DNA from 3 places in the Marinobacter sp. B-21 genome. Region 1 is predicted to be linked to each of the others. Evidence: riboswitches for the same ligand, from Rfam matches in the RefSeq annotation. Region 1 holds a riboswitch; each other region holds the start of a gene.
The links. A riboswitch is a leader RNA that binds a small molecule or an ion and turns the genes downstream of it on or off. The one in region 1 is predicted to bind cobalamin.
Positions count from the first base shown of each region.

Region 1 (5,844 bases):
TCGAGTTTCCGCCCATTACCTATCAAACCGACGACGGCGCACCGGCAGGCAGCTTCATCGAACTTACCCGTAAAGTGGCGGTTGAGGCGGGCTACAAGCCGGAATTTGTCTACTTGCCGCTGAGTCGCACGTATCTTTACCTGAGCAACGGAAGGATCGATGTCTGGCCCGGTGTGACCGAGGTTCCACGCCTGGTGGACGATGTCCTGGAGAGCTGGGTCAGCCCGTTGGCTGTGCAACTGAGTGCCTGGTACCGTGAAGGCACCCCGGCCCTTGATCATTTTGATCTGCTTCAAGGCAAACGGGTGATCGTGATTGGCGGCTACACCTACGGTGGTCTTTTGGCCTGGCTGGAACAGAACGGTGGCATACGGGTAACCGAAGCGCCGAACCACCGATCGGCCGTTGATATGCTGAAGCGCAAGCGGGGTGACTATCTCCTGGATTACCGGCGACCGGTTCAGGAAATCCTGACAGAGCCTTCGGATAGTGTTATCCGGGAATCGGAAGTGCGCACCCGCAATGCCGCGTGGATTTTCTCGCTTACACATCCCCGTGCAGCGTTGCTGCGGGACGACTTTGATGATGCCTACCTGCGACTGGTGGAGAAGGGCGAAGTGCCCCCGGTGCGTGAAATTACCGGAGGTTATGTGATACCAGGGTTCCCCGAGGAACTTCGGTAAACGGCCCTTTGCACAGGGATATATCAGGGATTGAGCACGATATCACCGTACCAGGCGGTCGCTGTTTCGTTGGTGTTGTCTGAATCCGACATGATCGCAATACCCACTACCGGCGGCGGTGCCTCGCCAAAGGCCTTTCGATAATCGGCCACGATATCCCGCTCAATCGTGACCCATTCGCCGACCTGTTCCGAGCCGGAATTGACGGCGACCATCACGGTTTTCCCGGTGTAGGGGTTGGGTACGAACTTCCCCTCCGGCAGGGTGTTGGCCCAGATGTAGTTCAGGGCATTGCCCGGCAGGGTTTCGCCGAACAGCACCTCCACGGCCTTGCGTTTGGCACGTTCGAAAAAGCCGGCCTTCTCAGGCTGAAATTCAAAGGCGACATAGATTCGGGCGGGGTAGTCATCCCCCGACTTTTCCCGGGCATCACCCTGTTCAAAAACGTTTGAGACTTTCCAGCGCCATTGCAGAACCAGCGAGTCGGACGGTTCCAGATTCACCCGGGCAATCAGGCCGGAAGCTCCGCCCCTGGTGGTGGCCTTCACCACCTGTTCTCCATCCTCTGTTACCAACTCATAGCGGGTGAGCTGGTCGATTTTGGGAAACTCCAGAGGCTCCCAGCCGTCGTTAAGGGACTGCATTTCAGAAAACGGAGTCAGGATTGCTTCCTGCGCACCGGCCTGGGAAAACGCCAACAAACAAACGAGGCTCAGAGCCCAGGTTTTGCAATACCCGGTTAAATGCATGACGGTTTTCCTCTGCTCAGACAGTAAGAAGGCAGACAGATGTTTTACCGGAAAGTGCCTTGTTCTGTAAAAGCTACCTGTATATAGTGTCTCCATCCTTGGCAAAATACCATATGTAGTGACCATCGCATAACCAACATGGTTGGCGCCTGATCAATCCCTACATCCTGGTATCGGGAATCCGGTGAGACTCCGGAACTGACGCGCAGCGGTATTGGGGAACGAGCGTGGCATCACAGACACTGGCGCAAGCCGGGAAGTCGCCACGCAAGGCTGAATCGAACGATTCACGCCCCTGAGTCCGAAGACCTGCCTGGGAGAACACTGCACCTTCGCGTTTCAAGGTGAGCAGATCGGACCCAGGCCAGGCTCGTAGGTCGGATTACGCATTCGCTAATCCTACGGTGCTGCTGCTCAGATCCCCTGCCTACGCGAAGGTTATGGAACTCAACGCGTATTCAGGAGAACAAAGCATGTCCGCCTCTGCCCTGGCCGAACCCCGGTCAACCTCACACGCCGATACCCAATCCCTGCAGGTCATCAAACGCAACGGCACCCTCGTTGGCTTTGATCTGTCCAAGATCAGCGTCGCCGTCACCAAGGCGTTTCTGGCCGTGGAAGGGGACAAAGCCGCCGGTTCTGCCCGTATTAACGATGCTGTGCACCGGGTCACCGAACAGGTTATCCACGCCATTGGCCGGCGCCTGAAAGCCGGCGGTAAAGTGCACATCGAAGACATCCAGGACCAGGTGGAACTGGCCCTGATGCGGGCCGAGGAACAGAAAGTGGCCAGGGCGTATGTGCTGTATCGGGAAGAGCACGCCCGCGAGCGTGCCCGCCATGCCCCGGTGGAGGCCCACCCGCACCTGACCGTGAAGAAAACCAGCGGCGAGATCGCCGCCCTCGATCTTGGCCTGATGAAGCTCCAGGTGGAGCAGGCGGCGACCGGGCTCGAAGGCATTGATGGCGATTCCCTGGTGGACGATGCACTCACCAATCTTTATGACGGCATCGCCGAGGAAGACGTACTCTCCGCGCTGATCATGACCGCCCGCAGCCGGATCGAGCAGGAGCCGGATTACAGCGTAGTTACTGCGCGTTTGCTGCTGGAACAGCTGAGACTGGAGAATGCCGCCGCCCTGAACCTGCCCATCAGCCGGCCGCTGGCGGAAATCTACCCGCAGGCACTCTCGGCATTCATTGAGGCCGGTATTCGCTATGAGCTTCTGGACGAAGCGCTGGCGGCCTACGATCTGGAGCGCCTGGGCGCGGCCCTGAAACCGGAGCGGGACCTGCAGTTCGGTTTCCTTGGTTTGCAAACCCTGTACGACCGGTATTTCCTGCACTGGAACAAGGCCCGGCTTGAGCTGCCGCAGGTATTCTTCATGCGGGTGGCCATGGGCCTTGCCCTGCGTGAAGACGATCCGAATGCGCGCGCCATCGAGTTCTACAAGCTGCTGTCCAGTTTCGATTACATGGCTTCCACACCGACGCTGTTCAACAGCGGCACCCGCCATTCCCAGCTGTCTTCCTGCTACCTGACGACTGTCGGCGACGACCTCGAAGACATCTACGGCGCCATCCGCGACAACGCCCTGCTCTCCAAATGGGCCGGCGGTCTGGGCAACGACTGGACACCGGTGCGGGCGCTGGGCGCTCACATCAAGGGCACCAACGGTCAGAGCCAGGGCGTGGTGCCCTTCCTGAAAGTGGTGAACGACACCGCCGTGGCGGTGAACCAGGGCGGCAAGCGCAAGGGCGCGGTGTGCGCCTATCTGGAAAGCTGGCACCTGGACATTGAGGAATTCCTGGAGCTGCGCAAGAACACCGGTGATGAACGCCGCCGCACCCACGATATGAACACCGCCAACTGGGTACCGGACCTGCTGATCGAACGCATGCGCGAAGACCGCGACTGGACGCTGTTCTCCCCCAGCGATGTGTCCGATCTGCACGATCTTTACGGCAATGCTTTCCGTGAACGCTATGAGTATTACGAGGCACTGGCGGAGCAGGGCAAGATCAACCTGTTCAGGAAGACCCCGGCCAAACAACTGTGGCGCAAGATGCTCACTGTACTGTTCGAGACTGGCCACCCCTGGATCACCTTCAAGGACCCCTGCAACCTGCGTTCACCCCAGCAGCACCGGGGCGTGGTGCATAGCTCCAATCTGTGCACGGAAATCACCCTGAACACCAGCGCTGATGAAATTGCCGTGTGCAATCTGGGCTCGGTGAACCTGGCCGCCCACATCGCCAACGGCGAGCTGGATGTGCAGCGACTGGAGCGCACCGTGACCACCGCCGTGCGCATGCTCGATAACGTCATCGACATCAACTACTACGCCGTACCCCAGGCCCGCAATTCCAACCTCAGGCACCGCCCGGTGGGTCTTGGCCTGATGGGTTTTCAGGACGCGCTCTACCAGCTGGGCCTGCCATACTCCAGCCCCGAGGCAGTGGAGTTTGCCGATGTCGCCATGGAACAGCTCAGCTACTTCGCCATCCGCGCCTCGGCCACGCTGGCGGGTGAGCGCGGCGCTTACGACAGCTATGACGGCTCCCTCTGGCAGCGAGGCATCCTGCCCATCGACTCCATCAGCCTGCTCAAAAACGCACGCAGGGAAGGGGACCTGTCCATTAATACCAATGCCCGGCTGGACTGGACCCCGGTGCGGGAACTGATTGCCCAACACGGTATGCGCAACAGCAACGTCATGGCCATTGCCCCTACGGCGACCATTTCCAACATTGTGGGCGTGTCCCAGTCTATTGAACCTGCGTACCAGAACCTGTTCGTGAAATCGAACCTCTCCGGCGAGTTCACGGTGGTCAATCCCTCACTGGTTCGGGATCTCAAGGCGGAGGGGCTGTGGGACAACGTAATGGTCAACGACCTGAAATACTTCGACGGCTCCGTGCAGCAGATCGACCGTATTCCGGCGGTACTGAAAGCCCGCTACGCCACTGCGTTCGAGCTTGACGCCCGCTGGCTGGTGGAAGCCGCCGCCCGCCGCCAGAAATGGCTGGACCAGGCTCAGAGCCTGAACCTCTACATGGCCGAACCCAGCGGCAAGAAACTGGATGCCCTGTACCAACTGGCCTGGGAACGGGGCCTGAAAACCACCTACTACCTGCGTTCCCTGGGAGCTACCGGCGCCGAAAAAATCGCACCCGTATCCGCGCCACAGCCGCAGGTTTGCAGCATCGATAATCCGGACTGCGAGGCCTGTCAGTAACTGACTTTTTTAGCCACGGACACTCACGGACCCACACGGACGAAAAAACATCTTTGTCTTTGTCCGTGTGGGTCCGTGGCAAATCAAATTAAAAGGAACGAATAATGCTGAACTGGGACGACGAACCAAAAACCGAAACCAGGGCCGCCAATCCAGACGCCCCGGCCCCAGTGAATGTGGACGACAAACGCGTCGTCAACGGCAACACCGACATCAACCAGCTTGCGCCATTCAGGTACCCCTGGGCCTGGGAGTACTTCATGAACGCCAACAAGAACCACTGGACGCCGCTGGACGTCAACATGGCCCAGGACGTCCATGACTACCACCACCGGCTGACCGCGCCGGAAAAGCACGTGTACGAGAACGTGCTGGCCTACCTCACCACCTCCGACATCCTCGCCATGCGCAACATCGGCCTGGCTGTGATGGAAAAGATGAGCGCGCCGGAACTGCAGATCTACCAGGCCCGGCAGGTGTACGAAGAAGCCATGCACACCTGGGCCTACCAGCACTGCATCGAAACCCTGAACCTGGACCAGAGCGAGATCTACAACCGCTACCGGGTGGTGCCCGCCATCAACGGCAAAATCCAAATTGCCAACCGCCGGCTGAACGCCGCCATGCGCCCGGACATGAACCTGCGCAACAAGGATGACCTGGAGGAATTCATCATGTCCTACCTGTTCTTTGCGGCCGTGTTCGAAGGCACCTGGTTCTACAACGGCTTCAGTCCCATCTTCGCCCTCCAGCGCCGCGGCCTCATGCGCGGCACCGGTGAGCAGCTGCAGTACATCCTGCGGGACGAAGCCATGCACTTCTCCTTCGGCTTGAAAGTGGTGAACCAGATTATGGAAGAGGAGAGCATCACCTTCGATCCCAAAGCCGTGCGCGAGATGTGGGATGAGTCAGAAGCGGCGGAAACCGCCTACGCCAACTACATCCTGCGCGACCCCATCCTGGGTTACTCCGCCGAGTACCACAGCGAGCAGTTCCGCTTCGTGGCCAACCGCCGAGCCAGAACCGTGGGCCTGGAAGAGCCGTTCCCCGGCGCGCAAAACGTCTCACCCTGGCTGGATGAACAGGCCACCCTGCGCAAGGAGAAGAACTTCTTCGAGACTCGGGTGATCGAGTACCAGACCGGGGCACAACTGGAGTGGTGAATACGCACTG
Region 1 covers NZ_JBSXNZ010000034.1:3,918-9,761, reverse strand. Annotated here, with positions in the region: gene AC13C0_RS01370 (substrate-binding periplasmic protein) at 1-683, shown strand, start outside; gene AC13C0_RS01365 (DUF3047 domain-containing protein) at 707-1,327, opposite strand; cobalamin riboswitch at 1,584-1,763, shown strand; gene AC13C0_RS01360 (ribonucleoside-diphosphate reductase subunit alpha) at 1,906-4,671, shown strand; gene AC13C0_RS01355 (ribonucleotide-diphosphate reductase subunit beta) at 4,776-5,834, shown strand.

Region 2 (5,844 bases), on a different contig from region 1:
TAATGGCAACGCCAGGGGCAACCCTGAAGAAACAGGGTTGCCGCCAGGTGTTGTGGATAATCGACGGTGGAGAAGGCAGCCATGCCCCCGATCACCAGGTTATCCGCGGTCATTTCAACGCTCCCGGAAGTGAGTGCGTTCACGGTGTTCGGACTGCTTGCCCTTGTTGAAGGCAGACACCGGGCGGTGATAACCCATTACCCGTGTCCATACTTCACAACGCTGGCGTTGGCTGTCATCGGCAAGCTTCTGGTTTTCCATGCTAATCTCCTTTTACTCGTCTTGGGAAAGTTCCGGGGGTGGCTGTTGCAGCAGCCACCCCCGGTTTTACCGGAGCCCTGCCCCGGAAATCAGGCCACAGCCTCTGGCTTCTGGGGTAACGCTTGCTCTGCCATCAGCAGTTCATCGCATTTCGGACAGAATTTGTGCTCGCCATTGAGGTAACCGTGCACTGGGCAAACCGAGAAGGTGGGCGTTACTGTGATATACGGCAATCGGTAATTCTCCAGCACCCGTTGTACAAACCGACCGCAGGTGGCAGCATCGATGACGCGCTCGCGCATATACAGATGTAGTACGGTGCCACCGGTGTAGCGGGTTTGCAGCTCATCCTGAAGGTCCAGAGCCTCGAAGGGGTCATCCGTATAACCCACTGGGAGCTGACTGGAATTGGTGTAGTAGGAAGCATCGGGTATGCCTGCCTGCAGGATACCGGTAAAACGTTTCTGGTCCTCCCTGGCAAACCGGTAGGTGGTGCCTTCGGCTGGCGTGGCCTCCAGGTTGTAGAGGTTGCCGGTTTCTTTCTGGTAGGCCTTCATGCGTTCGCGAACGTGGTCAAGAACGTCCAGAGCAAGCGCCCGGCCTGACTCGCTGGTGATGTCTTCCCGGTCATCCGTGTAATTGCGGACCATCTCGTTCAATCCATTCACCCCAATGGTGGAGAAGTGGTTTCTCAGGGTCCCCAGGTAGCGTTTGGTGTAAGGGAACAGACCCTCTGCCATCAACTGGTCAATCACCCTGCGCTTGGTTTCCAGGCTATCCCGGGCCAGGCCCATCAGCTTATCCAACCGGGCAAGCAGCGCGCTCTTTTGCCCCTTGTAGAGATATCCAAGGCGAGCGCAGTTTACGGTAACGACACCCAGAGAGCCGGTTTGCTCGGCGGAACCGAACAGGCCATTACCGCGTTTGAGCAGCTCGCGCAGGTCCAGCTGCAGGCGACAGCACATGGAACGGACCATGTTGGGCTCCAGGTCTGAATTCAGGAAGTTCTGAAAATACGGCAGGCCGTAGCGGGCGGTCATTTCAAACAGTCGCAGGGCATTGTCCGACTCCCAGTCAAAATCCCGGGTGATGTTGTAAGTGGGAATGGGAAAGGTGAATACCCGGCCCATGCTGTCACCAGCGGTCATCACTTCAATATAGGCCTGGTTGATAATGTCCATTTCGGCCTGCAGGTCGCCATAACTGAAGGGCATTTCCACACCGGCAATCACCGGGATCTGTCCACGCAGGTCTTCCGGGCACACCCAGTCCAGGGTGATGTTGGTGAAGGGAGTCTGGGTGCCCCAGCGGGAGGGTACGTTCAGGTTGTAGACAAACTCCTGGACACACTGGCGAACCGCTTCATAGCTCAGGTTGTCCTTACGGATATACGGCGCAAGGTAGGTGTCGAAGGAGCTGAAGGCTTGGGCCCCTGCCCATTCGTTTTGCAGGGTGCCGAGAAAGTTCACCATCTGGCCGATGGCGCTGGACAAGTGCCTGGGAGGCCCGGCTTCCACTTTGCCCGGCACACCGTTGAGCCCCTCATGCAGCAGAGTTCGCAAGGACCAGCCGGCACAGTAACCACTGAGCATATCGAGGTCATGAATGTGCAGATCGGCATCACGGTGGGCCTGGCCGATTTCCGGGGTGTAAACCTCGTTCAGCCAGTAGTTGGCAATCACCTTGCCGGCGGTATTCAGAATCAGACCGCCGAGGGAGTAGCCCTGATTGGCGTTGGCGTTTACCCGCCAGTCGCTGCGATGAAGGTATTCACTAACGGTGGCCGAGATATCCAGCAAGGATGGATCGGCAGCTTCTGAGGTGGTCGTGGCGGGCATGTGCTCCTCCTGGAATCGCATCAGGTCTGTAGAACCTTCGCGTATACAGGAGATCACACACGGGCAACCAGACCCGGGGCTTGACCAACTGTTCACCCTGAGTCGCGAAGGTGCAGTGCATGTTGCCCTGGCAGGTCTTCGGACTCAGGGGCGTGAACCTTCCGGTTCGGCCTTGCGTGGCGACTTCCCGGCTTGCGCCAGTGTCATCATGCCACGGTTGTTCCCCAATACCGCTGCGCGTCAGTTCCGGAGTCTCACCGGATTCCTTGCCACAAACACAACATATTGTGGCTTACCAGGACACAATTACTATATATATTAATGCAGAAAAATTCAACCAAGAAAATTTATCTCGTTTACTTCTTAAAAATCGAACAAAGGGAGAGAATGAGCGAGGGATTGGGAAACAGAGGAAAGGCGGCGGCAACACCAGCCAGCCCGGTAACGGACAAGCTGGCTGGAGGCCTTCAATTAATCAGTAACCACCTTTCTTGCCGGTACCCACGTAGGCAAAATCCCACTCCACATCGAACGGAACCCACCATTTGCCGACACCGGTTTCTTTGTCCTTATGGCGATAAAATCCCTGATAGGGGGGCGGATCAATGTGATAAACCACATGGTATTTGCCCGGGCCGTCCAGCTTGATGTTGGCACCGTAGTGCGGTCCATCAGAGGCCACCATCGGCATGAAAGCGCCGGTTCTGGACCAATCCGAACCATCTTTGGTCAGCGTGAAGGTAATTCCCAGATAAGGAACCCAGGCACCGGCACCGTTATTGTTACCAGGCAGTGCGGCGATATCCGCTTCCAGATGGATATCCTTTTCACCCATGCCCGGCAGTTCCGGTGTCATCATCACCGGCTGCAGGTACACCGCGCCGATTTCCATGCCATGCTTCTCTACGGGCTCACCGACCACCACTTCGCCAGCAATAGCGTGGCCGGCAAGCACCAGGCTGCCGGTCAACATGGCAGCAGCAGTGAATGCGCGAGTGCTTGTTTTCATAGCCTTACTCCTCTTTTAGGGTGGTTTCACATCTTCTTTTTTGATCGGGAACTTGCCGGAATGCGGTAGATCTCAGAGCACCGCCATCCACCAGGCGGCAGCCATGGCACTGCTGCCCGCCGCACTCGGTAACAGCGCCAGCCAGCGGCCACGGCCAACACCCAGGCCCTGCAGAATTCGCCAGGCCAGCCAAACACTCCAGACCCAGCCGAGAAAAATCATTGCGGCTTTCGCATTACTGACCTGCACGGCGGTCATACCCAGGCGCAGAAAGGGGGTGAACAGCTCGGTGGCGAGGCCGATCATCAGAGCCATCAGCGCCACGGGGGCCTGGCTGTAACCAATCTGGACGAAGGCCTGAAACAGGCTTGCGGTACCGCCCTGCAACCTGGCCAGCCCGGCACTCGCCAGACATGCCACACTCAGCACCAGAGCAGACAATGCCATGACCGCGACCATGGTGCCGGCGATCATGAAGAAATCGAGCCAGCGAAAGACTTCCCGGCGCTCCGGATGCACACTCATCAGCCAGGCCGGCCCAGGCTTACCAATCCAGTACTGGCCCTGTTCGATAAACCAGGTACCTGCCACTTGCCGCCAGTCGCTGTAAAATGGCAGCACCAGCCATAAGAAGCCACCCAGAGCCACACCGGCACCCAGAAAGATAAACAGGATTTCCCAACCATCCGGGGCATGATGACGAATGGATTCCAGTTCCTGACCCGGCCTGCGGAAAGACACCGCCAGGCCCGCTGTATGGCCGGGCAGAATACAGCGCAGGCATTCGATGCAATGGCGAGTAGCCCGTTTACGGGGCAAGTCGATATAGGTAGGGCAAATGGTTTTGTCAGTGAGTTCGTCCGGTCCGGACTTCCACTTTCGCGGGCAAAGCTGCACCGCACCCAGGCGGGCAAATACCCCCAGTAATAACCCTATGGGGCACAGGTGCCGGCACCATACCCGCTTGTTGCGCCCCCAGAGCCAACCGACGATGACGGCCATTACGAAGGTGCCGCCGAAGATTTCCAGAGTCGCCTCCGGGTGGTCACGTACACCGGTGGTCTGGCCCAACAGGGTGATAATGATAAAGCTGAGGATGGGCGTGCCCGGCCAGCGAACCCATGCCGGTGTCTGCATTTTCAGTCCATGGCGGTTGGCCAGTTCCGACGCGGCCCCCATCGGGCACAGAAAACCGCACCAGCTTCTTCCGGTAATCACCACCGAGAAAAACACCAGAGGGAACCACACACCCCACAGCAGATAGTTTGCCAGCACCCGGCCATCATCCAGAAAGGTTGCCTGTTCTGCTGACTCCGGCAGATACACAGGGACGACCAGCACAGCCAGGAATACCAGGAACATGACCACATGCACCCAGGGCAACCAAGGACCCAGACGGGAGAGAATGCGTTCTACACCGGGATGCTTTGAAGCACGATCAGAACCCCCAACAAAACGCGTTGGCGCTGAGGTTTCACTGATGTCTTTTATGGGAATGGCATTCATAGCGTTACCCCTGATGAACCACACCAACTTTACAACAGAAAAAACCTAATGATAATGATTCTTATCAAACCCCAGTCTTTGGTCTCATCTCCATGAGCCGGGTGGAAAATTGACGGGCACCTCGTTTTCAACCAACCAGCGAGGTTACTTCAGCGGCAGCTCAGCATCGGGGCCAATTTTGGGCTTGCATGTTGCCAGCCACCCCGGCATTCCTCAGTTGATGCTGGGACAGCTCCAGAAACCGGGCAACCACCGGGCGAAACGCATTATCCGTCAGACCCTGGCCACCTACCGGCAGAAAGTAGTCTCTCTGCTGAATCTTGGTATTGAACAGCAATGCATAACCCCGACCATCGACACGGAAGCTGCTGCCGTGCTCTATCTGGGTGCCATTCAGGGGCTGGTAGTTCAGGGCATGGTGGGTGGCGATGTCCGCGACCTGGAACAGGTAGCCCCTCGCATATTCCGGTTGTTCAGCGCAAGCTTCCAGGAGATTCCCGATGACCCGAAAAAATAAGCTCATCCTCGCCCTGACGCTGATTGCCGGCATCGCCTTCGTGGTGATCATGGTGAAACTGAAGCAACCACCGGAGCGCACAGCTGAACAGCTGGCAGCGACACCAGCCAGGCTCCTTGAAGTTACTCCCCTCACCGTTCGCACCGAAGCACGTGGTTATGGTCAGGTGTTACCGGCCCGGAGCTGGAAGGCAGTGGCCAATGTGGGCGGTCGCATTATCTGGAGGAGCCCGGAGCTGGAAAGCGGCAACCTGATCCCCGAAGGCACCCGCTTGCTACAGATAGACCCGACCCGCTACGAACTCGCGGAAGCCTCCGCCAAGGCCGATATCGCCGGCCTTGAGGCAGAGCTTCGGCAACTGGATCAGGAAGAGCAGAACGCCCGGGAACTGCTGAAACTGGAAAACCGCCGGCTGGCCCTGGCCCAGCGGGAGCTGGAGCGGGCAAAAACCCTGACGGATCGTGGTGCCCTGTCTGAAACCCGGCTGGATGAACAACAGCGGGCCACCCTGCAGCAACAACAGGCTGTGCAGTCACTGAAAAACCAGCTCAACCTGATTCCGGTAAAACGGGAGACCCTGAACGCCCGCCTGGCCCGGAGTGATTCGGCCCTGGCCAGTGCCCGGGAAGACCTTAAAGATACCCGGTTTGAAGCCCCCTGGGATATGCGGGTTCACCAGTCCGAAATCGAAACCGGGCAACAGATGAGCCCCG
Region 2 covers NZ_JBSXNZ010000050.1:51,933-57,776, forward strand. Annotated here, with positions in the region: gene AC13C0_RS03865 (anaerobic ribonucleoside-triphosphate reductase activating protein) at 1-113, opposite strand, end outside; gene nrdD (anaerobic ribonucleoside-triphosphate reductase) at 115-261, opposite strand; partial or broken gene AC13C0_RS03875 (ribonucleoside triphosphate reductase) at 351-2,063, opposite strand; cobalamin riboswitch at 2,212-2,414, opposite strand; gene AC13C0_RS03880 (iron transporter) at 2,575-3,108, opposite strand; gene AC13C0_RS03885 (4Fe-4S binding protein) at 3,181-4,614, opposite strand; gene AC13C0_RS03890 (hypothetical protein) at 4,793-5,131, shown strand; gene AC13C0_RS03895 (efflux RND transporter periplasmic adaptor subunit) at 5,115-5,844, shown strand, end outside.
Region 2: it holds a riboswitch for cobalamin, as region 1 does, so the genes downstream of both, AC13C0_RS03875 (ribonucleoside triphosphate reductase) here and AC13C0_RS01360 (ribonucleoside-diphosphate reductase subunit alpha) in region 1, are expected to answer to the same signal.

Region 3 (5,844 bases), on a different contig from region 1:
CACGCCGTTGGGGCCAAGAACGCCCCAGACCTGGCCCGGCTGCAAGGACAGATTCAGGGGCACACCCGGGGCGCGTCCGGGAATGTCGATGATCAACTCTTCGGTGGTCAATATTATTGCCATTATCGACTCCGGTAGAGCAGGTACAGGAAGGTCGGCACCCCGATCAGCGCCGTGATCACGCCCACCGGCAACTGTTCCGGCGCGATCACCACCCGGGCCAGCGTGTCCGCCAGAACCAGCAGAGTGCCGCCAGCCAGGGCACAGGCGGGCAGAATCAGCCGCTGATCGTTGCCCAACGCTAGCCGGAGCATATGGGGCACCACCAGGCCGACAAAACCAACGGCCCCTGCCATGGTCACGGCGGTCGCCGTCAGCAGACTGGCCATCAGATAAATCAACCACTCCAGTGGCCGGACCGAAACCCCCAGGGCCGCGGCCTGCAATGAGCCCCGGGCCAGAACATTCAGTGCCCGCCCGAGTGGAAACACCAGCAGGCAGACCAGAACCAGAATAACCAGACCGGGCCCGGGCGTGGTGGCGTGGGAAAGGTCCCCCATCAGCCAGTAAAGCATGCCGGGCAGCCGGCTGGCCGGTGTCATGGACAGGATCAGGGTAATGACAGCACCCCAGCCGGCGGCCACCACCACACCGGTAAGCAGAAGACGGGAGGGTGTCCAGCTGCCGCTGCCATGGGCGAGACCAAAGACCAGCAGGGTCGCCAGCATGGCACCGGCAAAGGCCGAACCGGAAACCAGGTAACCGGCGGCCCCGGCCAGCATGGCCAGCAACGCCCCGACAGCGGCGCCGCCGGACAAACCCAGCACATAGGGATCGGCCAGCGGGTTGCGCAACAACACCTGCATCAACGCGCCGGCCACCGCCAGCAATCCGCCGGTGGCGAACGCGCTCAGAGTGCGTGGCAGTCGTAACTCCAGAATGAGCGTTTGCTGCAACTCCGTGCCACTGCCGGTAACAACACGCAGGGTATCCTCAAAACCAATGGCCGTGCTGCCGATGCTAACGGAGAGCAAAGCCGCCAGAAAGGCCGCCAGCAACAGGATCACCAAGGGTTTGTAGGGACTAGAGATTGGCACGGGCCTGCTCCAGGGTCTGGCACAGGTGTCTGGCGCCTTCTGCCATGCGAAGCGTGGGTCGCGCCAGCAGATCAGGCGGTTCCAGGAACAGGTTGCCGGCTGACACTGCCGTAAGCCCGGGGAATTGCTGCCAGTCCTCCAGCCACCGGTTATTCCCGGCCTGCCCGGCCGTAACAATGACATCCGGATTGGCTGCCAGCACCGCTTCACGGCTGATTCGGGGTACCAGCCTCGGCAAATGTCCGAAAACATTAACGCCCCCGCACAGATCAATTGCCTTGCTGATCAGCTCCTCCCGGTTCACGGTCATCAGCGGCTGGTCCCAGATCTGATAAAACACCCGGACCGGCTGTGCCCTGGCATAACTAGACTCCAGACTGGCGATTCCGTCACGGAACGAATCTGCTCGTGCTTTCCCCACAGGGGCCTGGTCCGTTAACAGGGCAAGATCCTCAACCGCCCGAGCAATATCCTCGAACGTGCGCGGGGCGAGCCAGAATACAGGAATGCCAAGGTCCGCGACCCGTTCCAGCTGGCTGCGGGAGTTGCCATCAATCCAGGCCACTACCAGGTCCGGTGCCTGTGATACGAGGGCCTCCAGATCCAGCCGGTTGCTGTCGCCCACCTGAGGCAATGCCGCAGCTTCGGCCGGGAAATCGCTCCAGGCACTGACGGCAACCACGCGTTCTCCGGCACCGGCGGAGAAAAGCAGTTCTGTGGCGCCGGGGGAGAGCGACACAATTCGCGTCGCCGGTGCCGTCAGGCAGATCTCACGACCCAGGGCATCCGTCACGCACGGCGGCCGGGCCGATGCCGATACCGGCATCAGGGCACAAAGCGCTAGCAACAGGGCAAACCCGCGTTGGATCATAGGATTACATCACCGGTCAGCGAGTGGAACTATTGGCGGAAATCATAGCGCACCGAGGCCATGAAGGTCCGGCCAGCGGCCAGATAGTCGAAAGGTTCGAAGGTCACGCTGTCATTGCCCCGGCTGGTGGCATAGCGGCGGTCCAGAAGATTGTCGACCTTGAGTGACGCCGACCAGCCCGGCTGAAAGTTCCAGGCTGTTCGTATATCGACTGTGCCGTACCCGGACAGAAGGCTGGTGTTGGCTGCATCATTATAGCGGTCACTCTCGGCGATGAAGCTGGCACCGACAGACCATTGCGCAAACAGGCGATCAACGTCGAGACGCACATTCTTTTCGGCACGGCGCGGCAGGCGGGCACCGCTATCCCGATTTTCGGTGTCCGCGTAGGTTACGGCTGCTGCCAGGTTCCAGTCCGCGGTTTCAATACCCGAGGAAACTTCGATACCGCGGATCCGGGCCGTCTCTACGTTTTCCATTGTGCCCTCAAACGTTACCGGGTCAGAGACAAAGGTAATGAGGTCTTTCACATCGTTCTGATAGAGCGCAATGTCCCAGTACCAGTGGTCATAACGCCCCGTAAAACCGGCCTCGATCATCTGGCCTTCTTCCGCATCAAGGTCGGGATTACCGGTGTAGAATGGTACGGTCAGATAAAGATCATTGAAGGTTGGAGCCCGGAACGAAGTGGCATAGCTGAGGCGCAAACGATGGGCCCGGTCCAGCTGGTGGCCAAGGGCCACGCCCCCCGTCTCATCCTTGCCGTAGGCTTCGTTGTCATCAAGGCGAAGGCTGAGCAGCAGGTCTGTCGCATCGAAGTTCAGGCGTCCCTGACCAAATACCGCGCTGTTCGACCGGCTGTTTTCGAGGAAGTCGCTACTGCCGTCCACTTCGTCGATCACCACCTCCGAGCCAAGAACCAGTTCGTGGACGCCGGCAGTCAACGTGTTTTCCCAGCGCGCAGAGCGGGACAGGGTGTCGAAGGTGCTCGGAAAACTCCCGAAGGTGTCCTGTTCATCCCTGGCCTCTGAGAACTGGATCCGGGTGCGCCAGTAGTCACTGGCAACCGCTTCCAGATACAGCCCCATGGCACGGATCAGGAAATCGGTATCACCACCTTCAAACTCGGTATTGCCCTCGGACTGGAACACCGTCAGCCCGGCACCGCCGCCCTGGCGAAACTCGTGGCTGATCTTTGCCAGCCCGCCGGCATTGCGAAACCCCTTATCCTCGCCACCGGCCCGCAAGCTAGTGCCCTCGGTATCGGAATAAACCCCGCCGGCCAGAAACGCCGACTGCCCTTCCCTTCCGGCCACGCCGGCCGTGGTTTCAAGCGTCTCGTGGGAGCCACCGGACAGTTCCGCCCAGCCCTGGCGGCCCGCTTCTGGCTCGAGGGTAAACGCCTGGATAACACCGCCCACCGCATCCGCCCCATACAGGGAGCTTTTCGCACCGCGTACAAGCTCGACCCGCTCCATCAGCTCCGGCGGCAGGAACTGCCAGGGCGGGATGCCGGCGGTGGCTGAGCGCAGGCGGATACCGTCCAGCAGCAGAACCGTACCGGAACTGCCGGCACCGCGCAGGAAGACGCTGGTGGTCTTGCCATAGCTGCCATCGGAAACCACATTAACACCTGGCTGGGCGTCCAGCAGATCCCGGAATTCGGCTGGTTGCTGGCGACGGATGTCGTCTTTTTCGATGACCGTCACCGACGACAGACTTTCACCTACGGTTTTCGGACCAAGAGTTGCTGTGACGATGATCGGATCAAGGGCTTCGGTGTCATTGTCATTCTGGCCCAGCGCAAGGACAGGCAGGGTTAACAGTGACGTTGCTGTCACCAGGGCAGGGAAGGAAGGTTTCACAGTCATTATTCGTGGCTCCGCACCGCGCGCACCCGCGCAGGAATCTGGGTTTTGTTGCGGAACGGGAAAGCAGGGGGCAGGCAATCATCGGGTGGCAGGAAAGCGGAACCGGACTATCACCCACCCAGTCGCCCACCGCAACATCGGGTGTTTTTCCAGGCCGGTCTCCGGGCTGGCAGGCGGAACCGAGGTTCCCGGGCAATCACCTTCCCATGCCATGACGACACAGTGGCGCATCAGATTGCCGTTATCCTGCTTACCGTTGCGGGGGCAGCATCGGACTTGCGCTGGCGTTGCCAGGCTCACCGATTTCCCGTTTCACCCGTCGCGCTGTGCGACGGACACCTGAAAAAAAGTAGTGGAAGGCTAGCAACTCCGGCGAAAGCGGTCAATGAGATCCGTCAAATGCCGACATGGCCGCTGCTCCCTGCCACTGCTATATTGCTTATCTCAGATTGATTTTCCTCCGTCAAAACAGGGAGTTTTATGCAGGCCGAGCTTATCGACATCCGCAATCACATGGCGCAGTACCCGCCGTTTGACGAGCTGCCCGAGGAGCTGCTCGACAGGGTGGTTGGCGGCATTGAGGTGGTGTATTTCAAGGCCGGCACCCAGATCCTGGAGTTCGGTGAGCAGAACACCTGGCTTTGCTATGTGCGCAGCGGGGCCGTGGAGATCTACCGGCGCACCGGCGAGCTGTATAACCGGATCGGCGAAGGAGAGATATTCGGCCAGTTTGGCCTGCTGATGCGCAAGAAGGTGCGGTTTCCGGCGAAGGCTCTGGAAGACACGCTGATCTACAAGATCCCCGGTGAAATCTTCCATTACCTGTGGGAAAACGACGAAAATTTTGCCGATTTCGTGGAAATTGAGGACCGCAGCCGCCTGCGATCTGCCCTCTCCCGGCGGGAAAAGTCGAACCAGCTGATGACCTCAAAAGTCACCCGCCTGATTGCCCGGGAACCGGTCTCGGCGCCCTGCACGGTCAGGCTCCAGGAAGCTGCCCGGATCATGACGGACAATGGCGTTTCCGCCCTGTTACTGATGGACGAGGAAGGCGAAAAGCCGTTGCTCAAGGGTATTATTACTGACCGCGACCTTCGCACCCGTGCGCTCAGCGAAGCCCTGCCCTCGGAGACACCCATCAGTGACATCATGTCGGAGGACCTGATCACCATCCGCTCGAACGCCTTCATCTTCGAAGCCATGCTCACCATGCTTCACAACAATGTGCACCACCTCCCCGTGATGGATCGGGACGAAGTGCGGGGCGTGGTTGCGTTGTCAGATATCGTGAAGTACGAGAGCCAGAGCAGCCTCTATCTGGTCAGCAATATTTTCCACCAGCAGCATGTCAAGGGGCTGAAGAAGATCAGCCGGGATGTCCGTGACAGTTTCGTCCGCATGGTGAACGAAGACGCCAATTCCCACATGATCGGCAGTGCCATGGCCGGCATCGGGCGCAGCTTTACCCAGAGGCTGCTTGAGCTGGGCGAGGAAAAACTCGGGCCGCCCCCGGTTCCCTACTGTTTCATGGCCCTGGGTTCCATGGCCCGTGATGAGCAGCTGGTAGTGACGGACCAGGACAACGCCATGATCCTGGACGACGGCTTTATACCGGAGGAGCACGACGCCTACTTCCTGGCACTGGCGAAATTTGTCAGTGACGGACTGGCCGAATGCGGATACACCTACTGCACCGGCGACATCATGGCCACCAACCAGAAGTGGCGGCAGCCGCTGCGGGTGTGGAAAGGCTACTTCACCGACTGGATTGACAACCCGAAGGCCCAGGCCCTGCTCAACAGCAACATCTTCTTCGATCTGGACGGCATCTATGGCCAGACCGAATTTGCCGAGCAACTGAAGACCCTGGTGGCGGAGAGAGCCAGTAACAGCCAGCGATTCCTGGCACTCCTGGCCCGCAACGCCCTGAACCGCACGCCGCCCATCGGTTTCTTCCGCACCTTTGTGCTGGAGGAGGACGGCAAACAGCAGAAAACCTTCAACC
Region 3 covers NZ_JBSXNZ010000086.1:83,795-89,638, reverse strand. Annotated here, with positions in the region: gene AC13C0_RS16840 (ABC transporter ATP-binding protein) at 1-123, opposite strand, end outside; gene AC13C0_RS16835 (FecCD family ABC transporter permease) at 123-1,097, opposite strand; gene AC13C0_RS16830 (cobalamin-binding protein) at 1,084-1,968, opposite strand; gene AC13C0_RS16825 (TonB-dependent receptor) at 1,998-3,839, opposite strand; cobalamin riboswitch at 3,975-4,197, opposite strand; gene AC13C0_RS16820 (putative nucleotidyltransferase substrate binding domain-containing protein) at 4,320-5,844, shown strand, end outside.
Region 3: it holds a riboswitch for cobalamin, as region 1 does, so the genes downstream of both, AC13C0_RS16825 (TonB-dependent receptor) here and AC13C0_RS01360 (ribonucleoside-diphosphate reductase subunit alpha) in region 1, are expected to answer to the same signal.